Regions from separate parts of the Streptomyces sp. NPDC056835 genome, predicted to be linked through region 4. Evidence: riboswitches for the same ligand, from Rfam matches in the RefSeq annotation. Region 4 holds a riboswitch; each other region holds the start of a gene.
The links. Region 4 has a riboswitch for cyclic di-AMP ahead of ACFRMN_RS26770 (M23 family metallopeptidase). Riboswitches for the same ligand answer to the same signal wherever they lie in the genome.
Positions count from the first base shown of each region.

Region 1: linked by a shared signal. The riboswitch ahead of ACFRMN_RS14780 (peptidoglycan DD-metalloendopeptidase family protein) and the one ahead of ACFRMN_RS26770 (M23 family metallopeptidase) in region 4 are both predicted to bind cyclic di-AMP.
Region 2: linked by a shared signal. The riboswitch ahead of ACFRMN_RS27455 (transglycosylase SLT domain-containing protein) and the one ahead of ACFRMN_RS26770 (M23 family metallopeptidase) in region 4 are both predicted to bind cyclic di-AMP.
Region 3: linked by a shared signal. The riboswitch ahead of ACFRMN_RS03120 (NlpC/P60 family protein) and the one ahead of ACFRMN_RS26770 (M23 family metallopeptidase) in region 4 are both predicted to bind cyclic di-AMP.

Region 1 covers NZ_JBHUBB010000011.1:66,011-70,976, forward strand. Annotated here, with positions in the region: gene ACFRMN_RS14765 (STM4012 family radical SAM protein) at 1-469, shown strand, start outside; gene ACFRMN_RS14770 (STM4011 family radical SAM protein) at 475-1,353, shown strand; gene ACFRMN_RS14775 (SGNH/GDSL hydrolase family protein) at 1,343-2,167, opposite strand; gene ACFRMN_RS14780 (peptidoglycan DD-metalloendopeptidase family protein) at 2,336-3,397, opposite strand; cyclic di-AMP (ydaO/yuaA leader) riboswitch at 3,402-3,593, opposite strand; gene ACFRMN_RS14785 (tyrosine-protein phosphatase) at 4,011-4,823, shown strand; gene ACFRMN_RS14790 (DUF6126 family protein) at 4,885-4,966, opposite strand, start outside.
Region 2 covers NZ_JBHUBB010000027.1:24,107-29,072, reverse strand. Annotated here, with positions in the region: gene ACFRMN_RS27475 (hypothetical protein) at 1-558, shown strand, start outside; gene ACFRMN_RS27470 (hypothetical protein) at 555-995, shown strand; gene ACFRMN_RS27465 (hypothetical protein) at 1,056-2,210, shown strand; gene ACFRMN_RS27460 (hypothetical protein) at 2,214-2,831, shown strand; cyclic di-AMP (ydaO/yuaA leader) riboswitch at 3,525-3,713, shown strand; gene ACFRMN_RS27455 (transglycosylase SLT domain-containing protein) at 3,718-4,548, shown strand; gene ACFRMN_RS27450 (amino acid permease) at 4,650-4,966, opposite strand, start outside.
Region 3 covers NZ_JBHUBB010000002.1:143,063-148,028, forward strand. Annotated here, with positions in the region: gene pcrA (DNA helicase PcrA) at 1-1,781, opposite strand, end outside; cyclic di-AMP (ydaO/yuaA leader) riboswitch at 2,125-2,288, shown strand; gene ACFRMN_RS03120 (NlpC/P60 family protein) at 2,287-3,528, shown strand; gene ACFRMN_RS03125 (hypothetical protein) at 3,631-3,984, opposite strand; gene ACFRMN_RS03130 (NlpC/P60 family protein) at 4,232-4,966, shown strand, end outside.
Region 4 covers NZ_JBHUBB010000026.1:23,589-28,554, forward strand. Annotated here, with positions in the region: gene ACFRMN_RS26760 (PrsW family intramembrane metalloprotease) at 1-518, shown strand, start outside; gene ACFRMN_RS26765 (aldo/keto reductase) at 585-1,529, opposite strand; gene ACFRMN_RS26770 (M23 family metallopeptidase) at 1,654-2,679, opposite strand; cyclic di-AMP (ydaO/yuaA leader) riboswitch at 2,691-2,844, opposite strand; gene ACFRMN_RS26775 (PP2C family protein-serine/threonine phosphatase) at 3,139-4,365, opposite strand; gene ACFRMN_RS26780 (MerR family transcriptional regulator) at 4,562-4,966, opposite strand, start outside.

The DNA of each region.
Region 1 (4,966 bases), on a different contig from region 4:
CCAGGACGCCGGCGCGGACGACTACGCGTGCCAGACCGACGGGATGATCGGTCTGGGCTGCGGGGCCCGCTCGTACACCTCCACTCTTCACTACTCCTTCGACTACGCCGTCGACATGCGCGAGATACGCGCCATCATCGACACCTACACGGCGACGGAGGACTTCTCCCACGCGGAGGTCGGCCGCCGGATCGATGGTGACGAGGCACGCCGCCGCCATCTTCTCCAGTCCCTCCTCCAAGCCGGGGGGATGACGGAGGCCGACTACCGCGCGCGGTTCGGCTCCGGCCCCGCCGAGGACTTCCCCGGCGAGCTGGCCCGGTTCGCGGCCCTCGGCTGGCTCGACGAGAGCGCGCCTCCCGGCCTGCTGCGCCTCTCCCCCGAGGGGCTCGCGTACTCGGACGCGCTGGGTCCCGCGCTCTTCTCCCCCGCCGTACGGGCCTCGATGGCCGCGTACGAAAGGAAGTGAGACCCGTGGACCTGACGATCCTCTACCGCGGCCCGCTCGCCTCCTGCGACTACGACTGCCCCTACTGCCCGTTCGCCAAGCGCCGCGACAGCCGGGAGCAACTGCGCGCCGACCGGGCCGCCCTGGAGCGCTTCACCGCCTGGGCTTCGGAGCAGCGGGAGGACAGGCTGTCGGTGCTGTTCACTCCCTGGGGCGAAGGGCTGGTGCGTTCCTGGTACCGGCGTGCCCTCACCGAGCTGTCGTCGCTGCCGCACATCGGCCGGGTGGCGATCCAGACGAATCTCAGCTGCCGCACCGACTGGCTGGCGGACGCCGATCCCGCGAAGCTCGCCCTGTGGTGTACGTACCACCCCGGCCAGACGCCGTACGACCGCTTCCTCGCGAAGACCCATGAGCTGGCGGAGCGGTCGATCCGGTTCAGTGTGGGGGTCGTGGGCCTGCCGGACCATCTGGAGCACGCCCGCCGGCTGCGCGCGGACCTGCCCGAGCAGGTGTATCTCTGGATCAACGCGGCCGAGGGCCGCAGCTATACGGATGAGGAGGCCGGTCGCTGGACGGCTCTCGATCCGCTCTTCCCCTACAGCCGCAGCCCGCACCGCTCGGCCGGTCTGCCCTGCCGGACGGGCGAGTCGGTGATCTCGGTGGACGGTGAGGGTACGGTGCGGCGCTGCCACTTCGTCCGCGCCGAGCTGGGCAATCTCTACGACGGGTCCTACCGGCGGGCGCTCGCTCCGCGGGCGTGCCCGCTGGCGGTGTGCGACTGCCATATCGGCTATGTGCATCTGGAGACACTGCCGTTGTACGACGTCTTCGCCGGAGGGGTACTGGAACGGGTCCCGGCGGGGATACGACCGGCCGGATCCGCCTCCGCGGTCAGTGCTTGAGAGGCAAGAGGTCCGGGCGCTTCGCTTCGACATGATCGCCGGAGGACTCACCGCGCAGCCGCCGCCCGATCCACGGCACCAGATATTCGCGTGCCCAGTGGATGTCGTCGCGCCGTACCTCCAGCGTCCCGCGCGGCGGCTGCGGCGGCCACGGCTGGTCCGGGTCGGCGGGCACATCGAGGCCGAGCACCTGCGCGGCGCGCAGCGCGACGCGGGTGTGCCCCTCGGGTGACAGATGCAGCCGGTCGCCGTCCCAGGCCCGCCTGTCCTGTACGGACTTGAGCGACCAGAGGTCGAGCACCGGGCAGTCGTAGCGGTCCGCGATGGCCCGCACATGGGCGGTGTAGGTGGCGATCCTGCCGCGCAGATGGCGCAGCACCGGGACGCCCCGGGTGTCGAAGCCGGTGGTCACCATGACCGTGCCGACGGCGCCGGAGAGATCGGCGACGGCCCGCTCGAAACGCTCGGCGACATCGTCGGGGTCGGTGCCTGGCCGGATGATGTCATTGCCGCCGGCGCAGAACGTCACCAGATCCGGGGCGAGTTCCTTGGCGCGCGGTATCTGTTCGTCGACGATCTGGTCGAGGAGCCGGCCGCGTACGGCGAGATTGGCGTACCGGAAATCACCGTGGACGGTGTCCGCCGTCGCACCCGAGACCGGCAGTTGGTCGGCGAGCAGGACCGCGAGCCGGTCCGCCCAGCCGACATACATCCCGTCGGGGCCCGGGTCGCCCACCCCCTCCGTGAAGCTGTCGCCGATCGCCGCGTACGACCCGAGTACGCCATTTCTTCTTGATCTCGAATCGTCTGCCACAGCACCACATCATTCCCGGCAGATGTGACCTACGCGACCGTAAGGAGGGGTTGACGCCGGGTGAGATATGCCATCGGTCAAGTTTCGGCCAAGCGGGAATAGTCGAAAAAGCCGCTGCCCGGCACGGAAAGTGCCGGGCAGCGCAATGAGCTGACGTGATCTGACGAATCAGACGTTGACACCGTTCTGCCGGAGGTAGGCCACCGGGTCGACGTCCGAGCCGTACTCGGGGCCGGTCCGGATCTCGAAGTGCAGGTGCGGTCCGGTGGAATTGCCGGTGGAACCGGAGAGTCCGATCTGCTGGCCCGCGCTGACGCTCTCGCCCGCGGAGACCTCCAGGGACGACAGGTGACCGTACTGCGAGTACATGCCGTCGCTGTGCTGGATGACGACCTGGTTGCCGTACGCACCGCCCCAGCCGGCCGTCACGACCGTGCCGTCGCTGACCGCCTTGACGGGGGTGCCCGAGGACGCCGAGAAGTCGACACCGGTGTGGTAGCCGCTGGACCAGCTGGAGCCGGAGGCGCGGTACGGCGTGGAGGTCGGTCCGTCGACCGGCGCGGTGAAGCCGGAACCGGTGCTCTGCTCCGCGGTGCCGTCGGCGGGGGCCTGCTCGGTGGTCGGGGCGGCGGACTCGTCCGTCGAACCGCTGGACGAGGAGTCGCTGGACGAAGAATCGGCGGACGAAGCGTCGGCGGACGAGGAATCGGCGGACTCGGCCGGGGAGGTGGTGTCGGCCGAGGACGTGGAGTCCGCCGAGGAATCGGCCGACGAGGAGGGCTCCGCCGGAGCCTCGGACGGCGCGCTCGCCGCTGCCCGCGCGCCGAGGGTCAGCTTCAGGCCGGGGTGGATCAGCGACGGGTTGTCGCCGACGGCCTCCCGGTTGTCCTGATACAGCCGGTGCCAGCCGCCCCGGACATGATGCTCAACGGCGATCTTGGAGAGATAGTCGCCGGCGACCACGGTGTAGGTCCTCGCGACCTTGGTGGCCACGTGGGTCACGGTCTGCTTCGTCACGGCGCGCTGCTGGGCGCCGGACAGATTCTGGGCCGTCTGCGCCGAGGTGGAGGCGGCCTGCGGAGCGGCGGCGGGGGCGGCCTTCTCCGCGGCGTGCGCGCCGGTGGCGCCGATGAGCGGAAGCGCGATGGCCGCGCCACCCGTACCCGCGGCGATGAATCCGCGCGAAATCGAATTGGTCTTGGGACGGCGGTGCTTACCCTTCGTGGGCATGGCGAATTCCTCTCCGGCGCCTGCGAGGTGAGCTGTCGGGTTCGGGCTGGAGCTGCCCGGCCGCGCATGGTGCGCGACTTCACCCCGAGCCGTCCGAACTTCCGGATCGGCGTACTACCTGGGTCCCCCGCTCCTGCCACGCGTTGATGGGTGGATGCGAATTCCAAGCGGCGGCAGGATTCGGCGATCCGCTCGGATTGAGGCTGAACGTAAGCGAGTCGGTCGGCCGGAACAAGATGCTGTTTTCCGGCGGTGACGCCCGTTCCGGATATCGCTCGGGTTATTCGGTCACCCTGCGTGGATTCCGGTCTTCAATTACCTTGCGGAGCAGCAATTCCCCCTCCCGATACCGCCACGCAACGTCACGGATATGATCCTGCTCACGGGCCGGAGCTCATCTCCCCCGCGACCGGGGCAGGTTATGCGGAATCACTCATTCCGGACAGATGGGCATGTGGGCGATATTCATCCGCGCGGCGTGTCCGAATAATGCGCTTCTGACCCTTCCGGAGCCGGGCCGATTGCCGCAGGTTGCCTGGGGAACAAATGTCGTAGGGTCGGAAGCCGACATCGTCGGCGAGCCGCGCCGACGGCAGACACGGAGGAGCACGCCGTGACGCAGCAGCTGCCGCAGGTCCCGTCGACAGAGCCCGAGTTGTCCGGCGTGCGCAACTTCCGCGATGTGGGCGGACTGCCGACCACGGACGGCCGGCGGGTGGCCTACGGCAGGCTCTTCCGCAGCGGACATCTCGCCAACGCCACCCCGGCCGATGCCGCCTTCCTCTCCTCCCTCGGCCTGCACACGATCTTCGACTTCCGCAACGCCGCCGATCTGAAGCTCGACGGCGCGGACGTGGAACTGCCCGGCGTACGCAATGTGAACCTGCCGCTCACTGATCCGGCGGACGGCGCCGAGTTCTGGCTGATGGTGCGGGACGGCGATCTCGACCAGCTGCGCTCGATCCTCTCGGACGGCAGAGCCGCGACCCGGATGATCGACTCGTACCGGACGATCATCACGGGACGCACCGCCGAGCACAGCCGCGTCCTGCACTCCCTCGCCGAGGACAGCGTCCCCGCGCTCATGCACTGCGCGGCGGGCAAGGACCGGGCGGGGCTCTCCATCGCGGTGTCCCTGCTCGCGGTCGGGGTGGAGCCCGAGGCGATCGAGGCCGACTATCTCAAGTCGAACCACCCGCACCGCCGCTACCCGATCCACCGCACCGACAACTCCCCCACCGGGATGTCCCCGGAGGTGATGGAACTGCTCAGCCCGCTCTTCGACGCTCGCGCCGAATATCTCGCGGCGGCCTTCGAGACCATCGAGAAGACCTGGGGCACCACCGACCGCTATCTGACCGAGGGGCTTGGGCTCGCCCCCGAGACCCGCGAGCGGCTTCGCACCCGCCTCCTCGACCAGAGCTGAGCAGCGGCGGGAACGGAGGGGGGACGGCGAGAGCGCCGGTAACGGCTTCGAAGGGGCGCCCCTACCCCCGCGCGCCCATCTCGAAGAGCAGATAGAGGAAGGCCGCGAAGAGATGGCCGGCGACCAGATAGGCGAAGAGCCGG
Region 2 (4,966 bases), on a different contig from region 4:
CCGTCGGGTCCCGGCACCACGCGGACCGTCGGGGGCGTACCGGTACGGCTCACCGCGCCGTCACTGACCGCGGGCAGGCCCAGTGCGCTGACCGCCCGCATCGGGGATACGGCGACCTTGCAGCCCTGGCTCGGCATGGTCGGGCACATGATCGTCGTCGGACCGCTGTCCCGGGCGGACGCGACCCGCACCACCGGACTGGGAGAAGCGGCCCACGACGCCGAGGTCTGGGCCCATGCCCACTCCATGGGCGGCATGTCGCATGAATCGTCACATTCAGCACACTCCGGGCACGACATGGAGGGCATGAGCGGCACGCACCCGGATCGGACGTCGGGAGGTTCCCCGGATACGCGATCGATGAGCGGCCTCATGCCGCTCAACGGCGACAGCCCGGCCGACGAGACCGTCGCCGCCTACGGCCCGGACGCCACGTTCGTCTACACCTTCCCGGCCCCCGGCCACTACCGCGTCTGGATCCAGGCGGAGCGGGACAACACCATCCTGACCGTCCCCTATCTGCTCCAGGTCACCTCACCCTCAGGGGGCACGCCATGACCGGACCTCTCGCGCCGCCGGTCCGCCGGGGTCTGCTCGGCGCGGCCGCCCTGGCCGCCGTCGCGGCGTCCGTACTGGCGATCGGGGCGATCCTGCCGGGCCACGCCACCGATACGACCCTGACCGGCGGCACCGCCCGGGAGGTGGTGACCCTCACCGTCTCCCCTCCCCGTACCGGTACAGCCACCGTCGACGTCCGCCTGACGCCTCGTCGGAACACCGAGGCCACCGGCCCGGCGACGGTCGTCACGGCGCAGGCCGTCCTGCCGACCGCGGGACACGCGACCCCCGCGGCCACCGCGACCCCGGACGGGAGAGGCGGCTACCGCGTCTCCGGCGTCCATCTGATGATGCCCGGCCGCTGGGAACTCCTGATCGGCATCGAAGGGGACGGCCGCCGGGACCGCCTTGTCTTCCCCCTCACCGTCACCGGCTGAGCGGCCTCGTTACCCCCGTACGCGACCGACGACCCACCCCCCCACCGGAAAGAAGCCGCGATGAACCCCATCTCCGCAACCGTTCCCCACGACCTGGCCCCGCCACGCCGCGCGGGCCTCGTCCGGACGTACGGGCAGCCGGGCGTCCTCGGCGCCTACCTCGTACTGGCCGGCACGCTGGTGTCACTGATCGGCATCAGCTGGGACGTCCAATGGCACGTCGACGTCGGCCCGGACACCTTCTTCACCCTCTCCCATCTCCTGCTGTACTCCGGCAGCGCCGTCGCCGGTCTCACCAGCCTGGTCATGGTGGTGCGCGCCACCGCCGCGCAGCGCGCGGGACGCCCGGCCGAGCGAGCCGTCGGCGGCAGCCCCGTCCGGGTGTTCGGCGGGACCTTCACGGCGCCCCTGGGGTATCTGGTCGCCGGGACGGGCGGTGCGCTCTTCCTGCTCTACGGGCTGCTGGATCTGTGGTGGCACTCCCTGTACGGATTCGACGCCGTACTCGACTCACCACCGCACGTCGGGCTGTTCGTCTCGATCTCGCTCACGATGGTCGGCAGCGTCATCGTCTTCGCCGCGGCCCGCGCGGAACGCTGGGGCCGGGTCGGACTGATCGTCAGCATCCCTGTCCTGATGACGTTCAGCCCCATCACCACCAACGCCTTCGCCGCCCTGCCCCTGCCCTTCGAACCGGTCGTCGCGGGTACCGTCTTCTTCGCCGTCCTCCTGGTCATCATGGGAGGGCTCACCCTCGGCCGGGGAGCCGTCCTCGCCATCAGCGCCACCCTCGCCGCCATCCAGGGCTTCCTGTGGTGGTTCTCCCCCTGGGCCTCTCATGTCTACGCCGCCTCGCAGGGCCTGCCGCTGCGCGACAACCTCGGCAACCAGGCTCCGGAACTGCCCGCGAGCATCCCCATGTTCATGCTCCTGGCGGCGGCTGTCATCGAAACGCTGCTGTGGCTGGGCTCGACGCGTGGCTGGTCGAACCGGTGGCTGCCCCAGCTTCTGGGCGCGTCCGGCGGACTGGTGATCAGCGTCTCGGTGCTCCTCCAGAAGTCCCTGCTCGGTGATTCCGGCACTCCCGACGCCGCCGGTCTGCTGGCCGCCGCCGTCGTGGGCCTGGCCTTCGGCGCCCTCGCCGGCTTCCTCGGCGCGCGCTTCGCCGTCATCCTGCGCGCCAATACCCCGACCTCAAGCCCGGAAGGCAACTGATCCGTGCACAGCCATCTCACCGGCCCCGCCCCGGCGCCGTCCTCACGCACCACCACTCCCCGGCCCCCGGCCCGCCGCGTACGCTCCCTGGTCCTCGCGCTGTCCGCGGTGGCGGCCCTGCTCTTCGCGTCGGCCACGCCGGCCGCCGCCTACGAGCCAGTCGGGATCGTGCACACCGAACGCGTCCAGGCGGGCCCGTACAGCCTGACCATCGGGTTCTCCACCTGGCCGCTGCGTGCCATGCAGTCGCTGGACTTCACCTTCGCCCCCGAAGGAGGGATAGCGGGCAAATCGGGCACGCTCACCCGTGACGCCACCGGCCTCGACTCCGGTGACCGCGTCACCCCGCTGGCGCGCCACCCCCGCAAACTCGATGTCTGGGGTCTGGACATCAAGTCCTTCCCCGACCCGGGCGACGTGGCGCTCACCTTCGCCATCGACGGCCCCGAGGGTCATGGCACGGGGACCCTCAAGCACCTGACCGTCCTCGACCAGCCGGGCCCGCCCCTGTCGCTGAGCTGGAGCGTCTGCGCCCTGCCCGTCCTCGGGCTGATCGCCTTCCTGGTCATCGCCTGGCGGCGCAACGAACCGGCGCGCCGGCTCGCCGAGTTGGGCATATAGCGCGGAACGCGCGCTGTGCGCGCAGGCGGCCGAAGGGGGAGCGTGGGACTGGACCACGCTCCCCCTTCGGCCGCGAACTGCCTTTTGCCGAAGGGGTGGTCGTCGCTTTCGATCCACTCTTCGGTGAAAGGCTGCCACGGAACTGACACGTGGCCCGCCCGTGTTCGGAAACGATAGAAGGTCAGAAACGCGCACGGCTCCGCCAATTCGATGGCGTTGAGCGGTTCAATGGCCGCGAGAAGCGGCTCGCACGGGGGCCGCAGGGGTTCGCGAGAGGCCGCCAAGGGCGGCTTCCGAATTACGCGATCATGCGCGATACGGCGGCCCTTGTGAGGCGCCCGCATTTCCGGTCATGGGTGGGACTGTCGAGGTCGGACCGACCAGGCCACATCACGCCTTTATGGGCGATTTATGTCTGTTCTCCCCGAAGTCCATTTATGTAGCGTTTACGCGGCTTTCCATGCTCTGCTCGGTGTCGTGACCTGGACATTTCCGTCATGGGCGTGATGTGTGTCACGTAAGTTCCCGGTCGCGGGCCCGCCTCCTCGTCCATTTCGCGCGCGGGGAAGGCGAGTTGAGTTCCCCGGTATCGGGCCGATAACGAGATCATTTCGGGCCGGATTCACGAATTGGATTCCGTTGTGAATTCAGGGCTTGTTTCGTCCGGGCGTCCTCGCTTACGTTCTCGTCACTCCGGATGGAACGCCGAATCCTGCCGCTGTCCGGAGCCCCACACCCACCCACGTCCGGCAGGAGCGGGGGACCCAGGTAAGTCGCCGATCCGTACTCCGGACCGGCTTGGGGTTAAGCCGCGTTCACAGTGCGGCCGGGCATCTCCAGTCCGAACCCGACAGCTCACCTCGCAGGCGCAGGAGAGGAATTCGTCATGGCCTCAAAGGCTAAGCACCGTCGTCCCAAGAACAGCCCCGTCGCCAGAGGTCTCGTCACCGCGGGCACGGGCGGTGCCGTACTCGCCTTCCCCCTGCTGGCCGCCACCACCGCGGAAGCGGCCCCGTCGGCGCACACCGCCGCCACCGCAAAGGTGACCCTGACCCCGGCCGCCACCGTCCAGACGGAAACCCCGGCGACCTACTCCGTGGTCTGGGGGGACTCGCTGTCCAAGATCGCGGACGAGTACTCGCTGAGCGGCGGCTGGCAGCAGCTCTACGAGGACAACCGCGACGTCATCGGCGGCGACCCGTGCTTTATCCTCCCCGGTCTCACACTGACGCTCGGTACGGGGTCCGACTCGCAGACCCCGGCAGACTCGACCGCCGACTCCAGCGCGGACTCGACCGGCGACTCCACCGCCGACGAGCAGGCCACGTCGGCGCCTGACGAGAGCGCCACGGCCGATACGGGCGCCGACGCCACCGCGGCGGCCACGACGACGTACGCCGACAACCTGGACGGCTGGATCCAGGAGTCGCTGGACGTCATGGCGGCGCACGGCATCCCCGGCTCGTACGACGGCATCTACCGCAACATCATGCGCGAGTCCTCGGGCAACCCGTGGGCCATCAACAACTGGGACTCCAACGCCGCCGCCGGTACCCCGTCCAAGGGGCTCCTGCAGGTCATCGACCCCACGTTCCAGGCCTACCACGTGCCCGGTACGTCGACGGACAGCTACGACCCGGTCGCCAACATCACCGCCGCGTCCAACTACGCGGCCGACCGGTACGGCTCGATCGACAACGTGAACGGCCCCTACTGACAGGCCCGCACACCGCTCGCGGCGGGCCGGACCAGCCCTCAGGGCCGGTCCGGCCCGCCGCGTTCCGCGTGCGCGCGTTCCCGCGTTCCCGCGTCCCGGGCTCAGGCGCGCCGCGCGCGCAGCTCCCGTACCCCCGCCGCCGCCAGGACGAGCGCCGTCGCGCCCAGGGACCACAGCAGCTGTGGGCGTGCCGCGTCATTCGTCAGCATCAGGCCGAACACGACCGCCATCGCGGCGAGCGTGGCCCAGGTCAGCCCCGGGAAGAGCCACATCCGCAGCACCAGCCGCTCCGGCGCCTCCCGTTCGATACGGGGTCGCAGCCGCAGCTGCGACACGGCGATCAGGGCCCATACGAAGAGGAGCACCGCGCCGACCGCGTTGAGCATGTACAGGAAGACCGAGTCGGGCCACTTGAGAT
Region 3 (4,966 bases), on a different contig from region 4:
CGCTCCTGCTCGAACTCCAGCGCCACCGCGGCCAGTTCCTGAAGGTTCTCGATACGCGTCTCGTCCTGCGGATCGGTCGACGCCTGCAACTCGGCCAGATAGCCGGTCCGTTCGAGCACGGCCTCCAGGATCGTCGCGGGCCCGGCGCCGGACTCGACGACCGTACGCAGCTCCTCCATCAGCGTGTTGAACCGCTTGACGGCGTTGGCCGAGCGGGCGGCCATTCCATACGCCTCGTCCACCCGCCGCAGCGCCTGCGGGAAGGTGATCTTCTCGCGCAGCGCGAGGGCGTCGATCATCGCTTCCGCGCGGTCCCCGATGCCGCGCTTGGGCACATTGAGGATCCGGCGCAGCGGGACATTGTCCTCGGGGTTGGCCAGAACGCGCAGATAGGCGAGCACATCGCGGACCTCCTTGCGCTCGTAGAAGCGCACTCCGCCGACGACCTTGTAGGGCAGGCCGACCCGGATGAAGATCTCCTCGAAGACGCGGGACTGCGCGTTCGTACGGTAGAAGACCGCGACATCGCCCGCCTTGGCCTCGCCCGCGTCCGTCAGCCGGTCGATCTCGTCGGCGACGAACTGCGCCTCGTCGTGCTCCGTGTCCGCGACGTAGCCGGTGATCTGGGCGCCGGCGCCGGCCTTCGTCCACAGATTCTTCGGCCGGCGGCTCTCGTTGCGCTCGATGACCGCGTTGGCGGCGCTCAGGATCGTCTGCGTGGAGCGGTAGTTCTGCTCCAGCAAAATAGTCGTCGCGTCCGGGTAGTCCTCCTCGAACTGGAGGATGTTACGGATCGTGGCGCCCCGGAAGGCGTAGATCGACTGGTCGGCGTCGCCGACGACACACAGCTCGGCCGGGTCGTGCTCCTCGCCGGAGGGGCCCACCAGCTCGCGTACGAGCGTGTACTGAGCGTGGTTGGTGTCCTGGTACTCGTCCACCAGGACATGCCGGAAGCGCCGCCGGTAGTGCTCGGCGACATCGGGGAACGCCTGGAGCAGATGGACGGTGGTCATGATGATGTCGTCGAAGTCCAGCGCGTTGGCCTCGCGCAGCCGCGCCTGGTACATCCGGTAGGCCTCGGCGAGCATCTTCTCGAAGCCGTCGGTGGCCTGGTCGGCGAAGGTCTCCTCGTCGATCAGCTCGTTCTTCAGATTCGAGATCTTGGCGCTGAAGGACTTCGGCGGGTAACGCTTGGGGTCGAGGTCCAGATCGCGGCAGACCAGGGCCATCAGACGCTTGGAGTCGGCGGCGTCGTAGATGGAGAACGACGAGGTGAACCCGAGCCTCTTCGACTCGCGCCGCAGGATCCGTACGCAGGCGCTGTGGAACGTCATGACCCACATGGCGTTGGCGCGCGGGCCGACGAGCTGGCCGACGCGCTCCTTCATCTCGCCCGCGGCCTTGTTGGTGAACGTGATCGCCAGTATCTGACCGGGATGGACGTCGCGGCTACCCAGCAGATACGCGATCCGGTGGGTCAGCACCCGGGTCTTGCCCGACCCGGCCCCGGCCACGATGAGCAGCGGCGAGCCGGTGTGCACGACGGCCGCGCGCTGCTCCTCGTTCAGCCCTTCGAGCAGCGCGGCGGGATCCACGACCGTGCGCGGGGCGCCGTCGCGGTGGTACTGGTCCCGCACCGGAGGCGCGTCGTAGGCACCCTGGAAGAGGTCGTCGGGCACCTGCTCCGGTGCGTGCTCGGCGTCGTCCTCGGGCGGCGGTGGATGCTCGTCGCCGAAGGGCTGGAGGTCCGCCAGGAAACTGTCGTCAAAGAGGCTGCTCATCGCTTTCCGAGTCTAGGCGGCCCCACTGACACTCGGTGCCCGCCTCCGGAATTCCCCGGCCCCGCCACCCTCGCCGTCCCCTCGCCGTCCCCATCCCCGTCACCATCGCCGTCATCGCCGCCATCGCCGTCATCGCCGTCATCGCCAAGGGGATCACCACGGGCGGCGCCTCGGTCACTCATCGTGGCGGTCAGGCGTCACCGATCCGTTTCACACATCGCACGCGCAAATGGTCACGAAAATGTATCGGGCATATCGGCCATCGACCTTCACACCAGCACCACACTTTGGCTAGCGTGCTCGATCAGGCAGCCCGTACCCCCAACGGCGACCCACGCCAAGCGGGCGGCCCACGCCGAATTCGGACTTTCCCCAAGGAAGTTCGAAACCGGGGACCCACACAGAACAACCGGGGTGAATCGGGCCTTTCGCTCAAGGTCCGTAGGGCAGCCTTCCGTTCCGCCCGAACCCGACAGCTAACCCGGTAGGCGGTCCACGGAAGGAGATGCAGACCTTGGCGTCGCATCGCAAGCCGCGCAGCCTCAGCGGAGTACGTACCGCCTCTCCCGCCGTCGGGATCACGACAGCCGCGCTCGCCTCGGTCACGTTGCTCTCGGCGCAGAGCGCGAGCGCCACACCCGTCGAGCCGAAGCCGTCCATCGAAGAGGTACAGAAGAAGGTCGACGATCTGTACCGCCAGGCCGGAAGTGAGACACAGAAGTACAACCGGGCGAAAGAGACCACGCAGAAGCAGAAGCGCGCGGTCGACCGGGTGCTCGACGAGGTCGCCAAGCGCGCGGACAAGCTGAACGAGGCCCGGCGTACGCTCGGCTCGTTCGCGGCCGCGCAGTACCGGGAAGGCGCGGTCACCCCGACCGCCGCCCTGCTCTTCGCGGACAGCCCGCAGGCGTTCTTCGAGCAGAAGCAGGTGACGGACCGGCTGACGGAGCGTCAGCGCGGTGTCCTCACCGACTACCAGACACAGCAGGCCGCCGCCGCGAAGAAGCGGGCTCAGGCGTCGAAGGACCTGGAGTCGCTCACCGCCTCGCAGGCCGCGCTGCGTACCAGCAAGCAGAACGTGCAGCAGAAGCTCGGCGCGGCGCGTGCGCTGCTGTCGCGGCTGACCAAGGAGGAGAAGGCGCGGCTGGCCGCGCTGGAGCGCAAGAAGGAAGAGGAGGCCCGCCGCAAGGCGGAGGCGCGGGCGAAGCTGGAGGCCCGCGCGAAGGAGGAGGCCGAGCGCAAGCGCGAGGAGCAGCAGGCCAAGACCCCGTCGACCGGTACGGGCACGGGCACGGGCTCCGGGACGGGCTCAGGTCAGAGCGGCACAGGCGCGGGTACGGGCACGGGCGCGGGAACCGGCACGAGCGGCGGCACCGGAACCTCGGACGGCAGCTACGCCACCAAGGCCGCCAAGGTCCTCTCCTTCGCCCGCGCCCAGATAGGCAAACCGTACGTCTGGGGCGCCACAGGCCCCAGCTCGTACGACTGCTCGGGCCTGACCCAGGCCGCCTGGAAGGAGGCGGGCGTGGAGCTGCCGCGCACCACCGGGGAACAGGTGAAGGCCGGCACGCGCGTCGCGACCGAGGATCTGCTCCCCGGTGACCTGGTCTTCTTCTACGACGACATCAGCCACGTCGGGATCTACATCGGCGACGGCATGATGATCCACGCCCCGAAGCCGGGCGCGAACGTCCGCGAGGAGTCGATCTACTACATGCCGATCTACGGAAGTATCCGCCCCGCCTGACGGGCGGCGTGCGGAACGCGCGAGCCGGGTGCCGCGCGCGGCACGCGCGAGCCGCGAGCCGGGGGCCGGGGCCGGAAGCGAGGACCGGCCCCCGTCGCCGTGTCAGGTCCAGAGCGTGGCGATGAAGATGTTGGCCATCGTCAGCCCGCCCACCGCGCCGAACAGCGGCTTCGGGGCGGTCTCGTCATCGCGCTTCACGTACACCACGGCCAGGATCACGACCAGCACCGCGAGCTTGATGCCGATCTTGATGTTGTTCACCGTCTGGTCGTCGGCCTGGTTGAGGCCCACCAGGGCCACTCCCGTGACGAGCATCGTCAGCGCGCCGTGCAGCATCGCCTTGTTGAAGCGGGCCGTCCCCGTACTCATCGACTTCATCTGGGTGAGGAAGCCGCCGAGCAGCGACGCTATGCCGATGATGTGAAGCGCGACGAAGACATTGATGAGTACGTCCATGCCCGGAGCCTATCGAGGGCCATATCACCACCTGACGGCGAGGTGGTGCGCTGTTCCGATATCGGTCGGGTCCGGACAGAAAGACGTTCCGGGGCCGCGATCATGCCGGTCACAACACGGCCTCGTTCCGCCACCTCTCGCCAATACCGGCCATGCCGAGGCCGGACTGTGACCTTGCGCCCTAGCGTCCTTCTCCTGGCGACCGGCCATGACCCACCGTGACGACTAGGGAAGAGGATCCACCCCCGTGGCAGCGCACCGAAAGCCCAGACAGCGCACGCTCACCGGCCCCGCCGGCCGTACCGCCGCCACCCTCGCACTCGCCGGGGCCGCGACCGCCACCGCCTTCGACGGCGCAGCACACGCCGAGCCCCGGCTCACCCCGGCCCAGGTCAAGGCCGAGGTCGACGCGTTGTACGAGCAGGCGGAGACCGCGACCGAGCGGTACAACGGGACGAAGGTGAAGGCGGACAAGGCCCGTACCGCGCTCACGCATCTGCGGGACGAGGCCACGCGCAGGACGGAACGGCTCAACAGCTCGCGCAACGCGCTCGGTTCGATCGCCTCCGCGCAGTACCGGGCCGGCGGGCTCGACCCCGCCGTACAGCTCGCGCTCAGCTCCTCGCCCGAGGAGTACCTGGAAGGCGCCTCGCTCGCCGAGCGGGCCGGTTCCCGGCAGGCCGCCAGGATCACCGCCATCCGCAAGGAACTCGCCCGGATCGCCGAACTGCGCACCCGGGCCGACGGCCGGCTCACGGAGCTGAAGGCCTCCCAGTCCGAGCTGGCCCGCCACAAGTCCGCCATCCAGGAGAAGATCGGCTCGGCCCAGCGGCTGCTGGACCGCCTCACCGCGTCGCAGCGTGCTCAGTACGACCAGGGGCAGGACGGCCGGGACCAGGGCGCGGCGTCCCCGGCGCCCGGCGCGGTGCGGGCGCCGAACGCCCGTGCCGCCGCGGCGGTCGCCTACGCCTACGGGGCGATC
Region 4 (4,966 bases):
TGGCGATGGGCCTGCACGCGCTGTGGAACGGATCGGGGGCGCTCTTCGGCCCGTACGGCTTCTATGTGGTGTACGGGGTGTTCATGGTTCCCGTCTTCGCCCTGCTGACCTGGCTGGTGATCTGGAGCCGCCAGCGCGAGCTGCGCACGGTCGGGTCCGAGCTGCCCGCGTACGCCGCGGCCGGCTGGCTGACCCCGGCCGCGCCCCTCGCGCTCTCCTCCATGCGGGCGCGCACGATGGCGCGTGACTTCGCGGGCCGTACGTACGGCCCGCGGGCGGCCAGGTCGGTCGGGGAGTACGAGGCGTTCGCGACGTCCCTGGCGTTTCTGCGCCACCGGGCCCACCGCGGCGCGGTGGGCCCGGACTTCATCGAGCGCGAGCAGGAGCTGCTGCACCATCTGTGGCAGCGCAGGGAGATAGCCGGGCCCGCGCTGACCTATGCGGCGCGGGCCACGGGCAGGGTACGGGTGCCGCCGCCGTCCATCGACTACGACGGCTACAACCCGTACCGCCAATGACGAACCTGACGGACCTGACGGACCTGACGGACGAGGGATGACCGACCAGTCCGACGAGCCGCGGCTTCAGGCCGATGCCGCCGTGAGCTCCGCCAGTTCCTCCGCCGTCAGCTCAAGGCCGACCGTAGCCAGCAGCGCGGGCAGTTGCTCGGTCGTACGCGCGGACGCGAGCGGCGCGACCACGGTCGGCTGCGCCGCCAGCCAGGCCAGCGCGACGGTCGCGACCTCGGCGCCCCGCGCCCCGGCGATCCGGTCCAGCGCGGTCAGGACTTCGGCGCCCCGCTCCGACGCCAGATATTCGGCCGCCTTGCCGGCCCGGGGACTGTCGACCTCGGTCCCCGGACGGTACTTGCCGGTGAGGAAGCCCGACGCCAGCGCGGCGTACGGCACGGCCGAGAGCCCGTGCCGGAGCACGGTGTCCCGGAGCTCGCCCTCGTAGGTGTCCCGGGAGACCAGGTTGTAGTGCGGCTGGAGCGCCACATAGCGGGCCAGCCCCTCGCGCTCCGAGAAGGCGAGCGAGGCGGCCAGCCGCTCCGCGCTGATGTTGGAGGCGCCGAGCGCGCGGACCTTGCCCGCCCGCACCAGCTGGTCGAGGGCGGTCATGATCTCCTCGACCGGCACCTCGGGGTCGTCGAAGTGCGTGTAGTAGAGGTCGACGTAGTCCGTACGGAGCCGGCGCAGCGACTCCTCGGCCCCGGCCTTGATGGTGGCCGCCCTGAGCCCCTTGTACCGCGGGTGCGCGCCCACCTTGGTCGCGACCAGCACGTCGGAGCGATTGCCACGCGACGCGATCCAGTCGCCGATGACGGTCTCGGACTCACCGCCCTCGTTGCCGGGGGCCCACGAGGAGTACATGTCGGCGGTGTCGATGAAGTTCCCGCCCGCGGCGGCGTACGCGTCGAGGACGGCGAAGGAGGCCGTCTCGTCGGCGGTCCAGCCGAAGACATTGCCGCCGAGGGCGAGCGGGAAGACGTGCAGATCGGAGGAGCCCAGTGGGCGCAGAGCGGTCATAGGGAGATGCAACCCCTGAGGGGGGCGTCCCAACCCGCTCCGCGCCCGTATGTGGGCCTTATGGGGGAATACCCCGGGGGGAATACCCAGAGGGATTACCCAGGGGAATGCCCGCGGGGAAGCCCTACGGGTTGAGGCCCTTGCCGCGCAGCCAGCTCATCGGGTCCAGGCCCGTGCCGCCCGCCGTGTGGACTTCGAGGTGCAGATGGGCGCCGGTCACATTGCCGGTCGCGCCGACCCTGCCGATGACCTCGCCGGTGGTGACCTTCTGCCCGGCGCTGACGGAGATGGAGGACTGGTGGGCGTACCAGATCTCCGTGCCGTCATCGAGCTCCAGGACCGTGCGGTATCCGTACGAGCCCGACCAGCCGGCCGACTTGATCGTGCCGCTGTGCACGGCCTTGAGCGGGGTGCCCGTCGGCGCGGCGAAGTCCAGGCCGGTGTGCTGGCCGGAGGACCACAGGGAGCCGGCCTGACCGAAGGTCGAGGTGATCGTGTACGAGGAGGTGGGGATCGCGTAGCTGGCGGCCAGCTTGGCCAGCCGCTCCTTCTCCGCCTTGGCCCTGGCCTCCGCCTCTGCCTTCTTCTTCGCCTCTTCGATCTTCTTCTCGGCCTCGGTCTGCTGCTTCTTGGCCTCGGCCGCGGCCTGCTCGGCCGCCGCGGACTCCGCGGCGGCCTTCCGCGCCGCCTCGGCGCCGGTCTGCTGTGCCTCGGCCTGCTGGAGGATTCGGGCGCGCAGCGCCTCTCCCGCGTCGGTGGCGCCCTGCTCGGTGTCGGCGGCCGTGAGCCCGGCGGTGGTGAGCGGGGCGGCGAGGACTTCGGAGTCGGAGTCGTCCGAGGCGAGGGAGCCCATTCCCGGCAGGGACTTGGCGTCCGGGAGATTGTCCGTGATCGCGTCGGGCAGGGATATGGAGACCGCGGGCTTGTCCTGCGCGGTGGCGATGCCGCCCGCGCCGACGGCGGCGATGACGCCGACGCCGAGGACGGTGGAGCTACGGGCCAGTCCGCGCTGCTTGGCGACGCGGTGCCGGCCGCGTACGGGCCGTATGGACTCCTCGGTGGGATTCCATTCCCCCCATGCCCTGTCCGGCTCGCTGCCGAGGGAGTGCGTTTCGAAGACGGCTTCGGGGGCAGGCTTGTTGGACGCCACTGAGGCGTGCTCCTTTCCTTCCTTCTCGCCTACCGGGTTAGCTGACGGGTTCGGAGCAGGAAGGTCTCCTACGGGCGCTCCTGCCGCACAGGGCAGCAAAAGACACCCGATTCACCCCAATTGGTGGTTCCCCGGTTCCCTCGCGGGATTCGGCGCGTGCGCACGGCGCCATCTCTTACGACGGCTGGGACGACCGCGCTGCGTTATCGAACGTTAATAGAGACCCGGCCCATATTCCAAGCTGTTCCGGGTGATCATTAACGACTTCGCATCGGACGTACCGGGACGTAGCGGAACGCAATCGGGCGAGTTGACAGCCCGTCAGGGAAGTCGGCATTTCTGACGGTGTGTCAAATGTTATGCGGAGGGATACCTCTCGATTACCTACAGTGGCGAGAGCTCCCGCCGGCCCCGCGCCGGGCGATGAGGGTGACGACTCCGACGGCGATCGCGGCCGTCTCACGGCACCAGGGGCATGGTCCTGCGCCGCTCCGGTTCGCCCTCCGAGGGCCGGCTGACCGCCAGCAGCGCCATGTCGTCCTGGCTCCCGCCGCCCGTGTGCCGCCGTACGTCGTCGATGAGCGCCTGAAGTATCTCGTCGGGCCCCTGGAAGACCCGCCCGTCGAGCCGGTCGCGCGGGACGTAGAAGACCCCGTGGGCATCGCGCGCCTCGGTGAGCCCGTCCGTGTAGAAGAGCAGCGTCGCGCCTTCCGGATACAGGGCCTGCTCGGCGCGGTCCGGCCACGCGCCCAGTTCGCTCATCCCGAGCGGCAGCGCGTGGTCGCTCGGGGCGAGCATCCGCACCTCACCGTCGCCGCACATCAGCAGCGGCTCGGGATGGCCGCGGTTGAGCAGCCGCACCACTCCCTCGTCGTGCGGGATCTCGGCGAGTACGGCGGTGGTGAACCCCTCGAAGATGTCGAGCCCGTCCCGCCGCGTCCCCTCACGTCTGAGCGCGCGCTCCAGCCGCTGCGCGACTCCCTCCAGCGAACTCTCCTGCTCGGCGGCCTCCCGGAATGACCCGATGACCACCGCCACCGCTTCGACCGCGTCAAGACCCTTCCCCCGTACGTCCCCGACCACCAGCCGCACCCCGTACGGCGTGTCCTGTACGGCGAAGAGGTCCCCGCCGATGAACGCGCCCTCCTGCGCCGCCTCGTACCGCGCGGCGATCCGCAGCCCCCCGATCCGCTCGGCGGGTCTGGGCAGCACCGCGCGCTGGGCGGTCTCGGCGATGATGCGGGCGGAGGCCAGCCGCTCGCCGCTGCGCCGTACGACGCCGTTGATGTACAGCGCCAGCAGGGAGACGACGACCACCGTCAGCACCTCGCTGATCGACTCCACCTGGAACTGGGTGTCCGCGTGGATGTGCAGCAGCACCTCGGAGACCAGCGAGGCCAGGGCGATGGTGAGCGTGCCGGCCAACGGGTAGAACGGGGCGGCGATCAGCGGAGCGGCGGCGAAGAGGGGGGACGCGGTGACACGCGTGGGGGTCACCAGGTCGAAGATCACCCCGGCGATGATCACCAGTACGGGCAGCACCCGTACCAGCCTGCGTCCGGTACGGCCACGTCCGCCCGGATACCGGCCGCCGCCGCGAGCGTTGTCGCCGGCCGCCCAGAAACCCCTTCCGTCAACAGCCCAGAGACCGGCGCCCTCGGCCGCCCGCCGGCCTCTTCCGCCGATGCCCTTTCCGAGCTTCCTCAGTCTCCACACCAGTGGTCTCCTGCCCGGTCCGCCGACTGCTGCGGACGGTGCCGCGCTCCACCAGGCTGGCCGCTGCCATCCCGGGCGGCGAATCGCCGTCGGCCGAGTGGGCTATGGCGAGCCGACCCGTCGGCCCGGCCGATGCTCCGGCGCACCGGCGAGCCGACGGACCCGATCAGTCGGTCAGGTGGCGCTCGGCGTACACCTTCATGGCGTCCCGCACGAGCACAGCCGTACCTTCACCGTACTGGTCATAGGTGGCGGCGAAGCGCGCGTCATCGACATACATCGCCGTCACGCCGATGACATACGACCTGGTGGGCTCGGCCGTGACGGACAGCCAGTCGCAGTGACGCCGGGCGACGGCCTGCGCCTCGTCGCTGTCCGCGGCGAGCCCCGCCGCGGCCACGCGTCCCCAGTCCCCGGCGATGCTCTCGTGCTGGTCCTTGAAGCCCTGCCGCTCCTCCTCGCTCAGCGACCGCCACCAGCGGTCGCTCTTCGCATAGGCGTCCCGGCCCCACCGCCGGGTCACCTCCTCCTCGTACCGCGTGTGATCGAAGCCGTCGAGTACGTCCTCGGC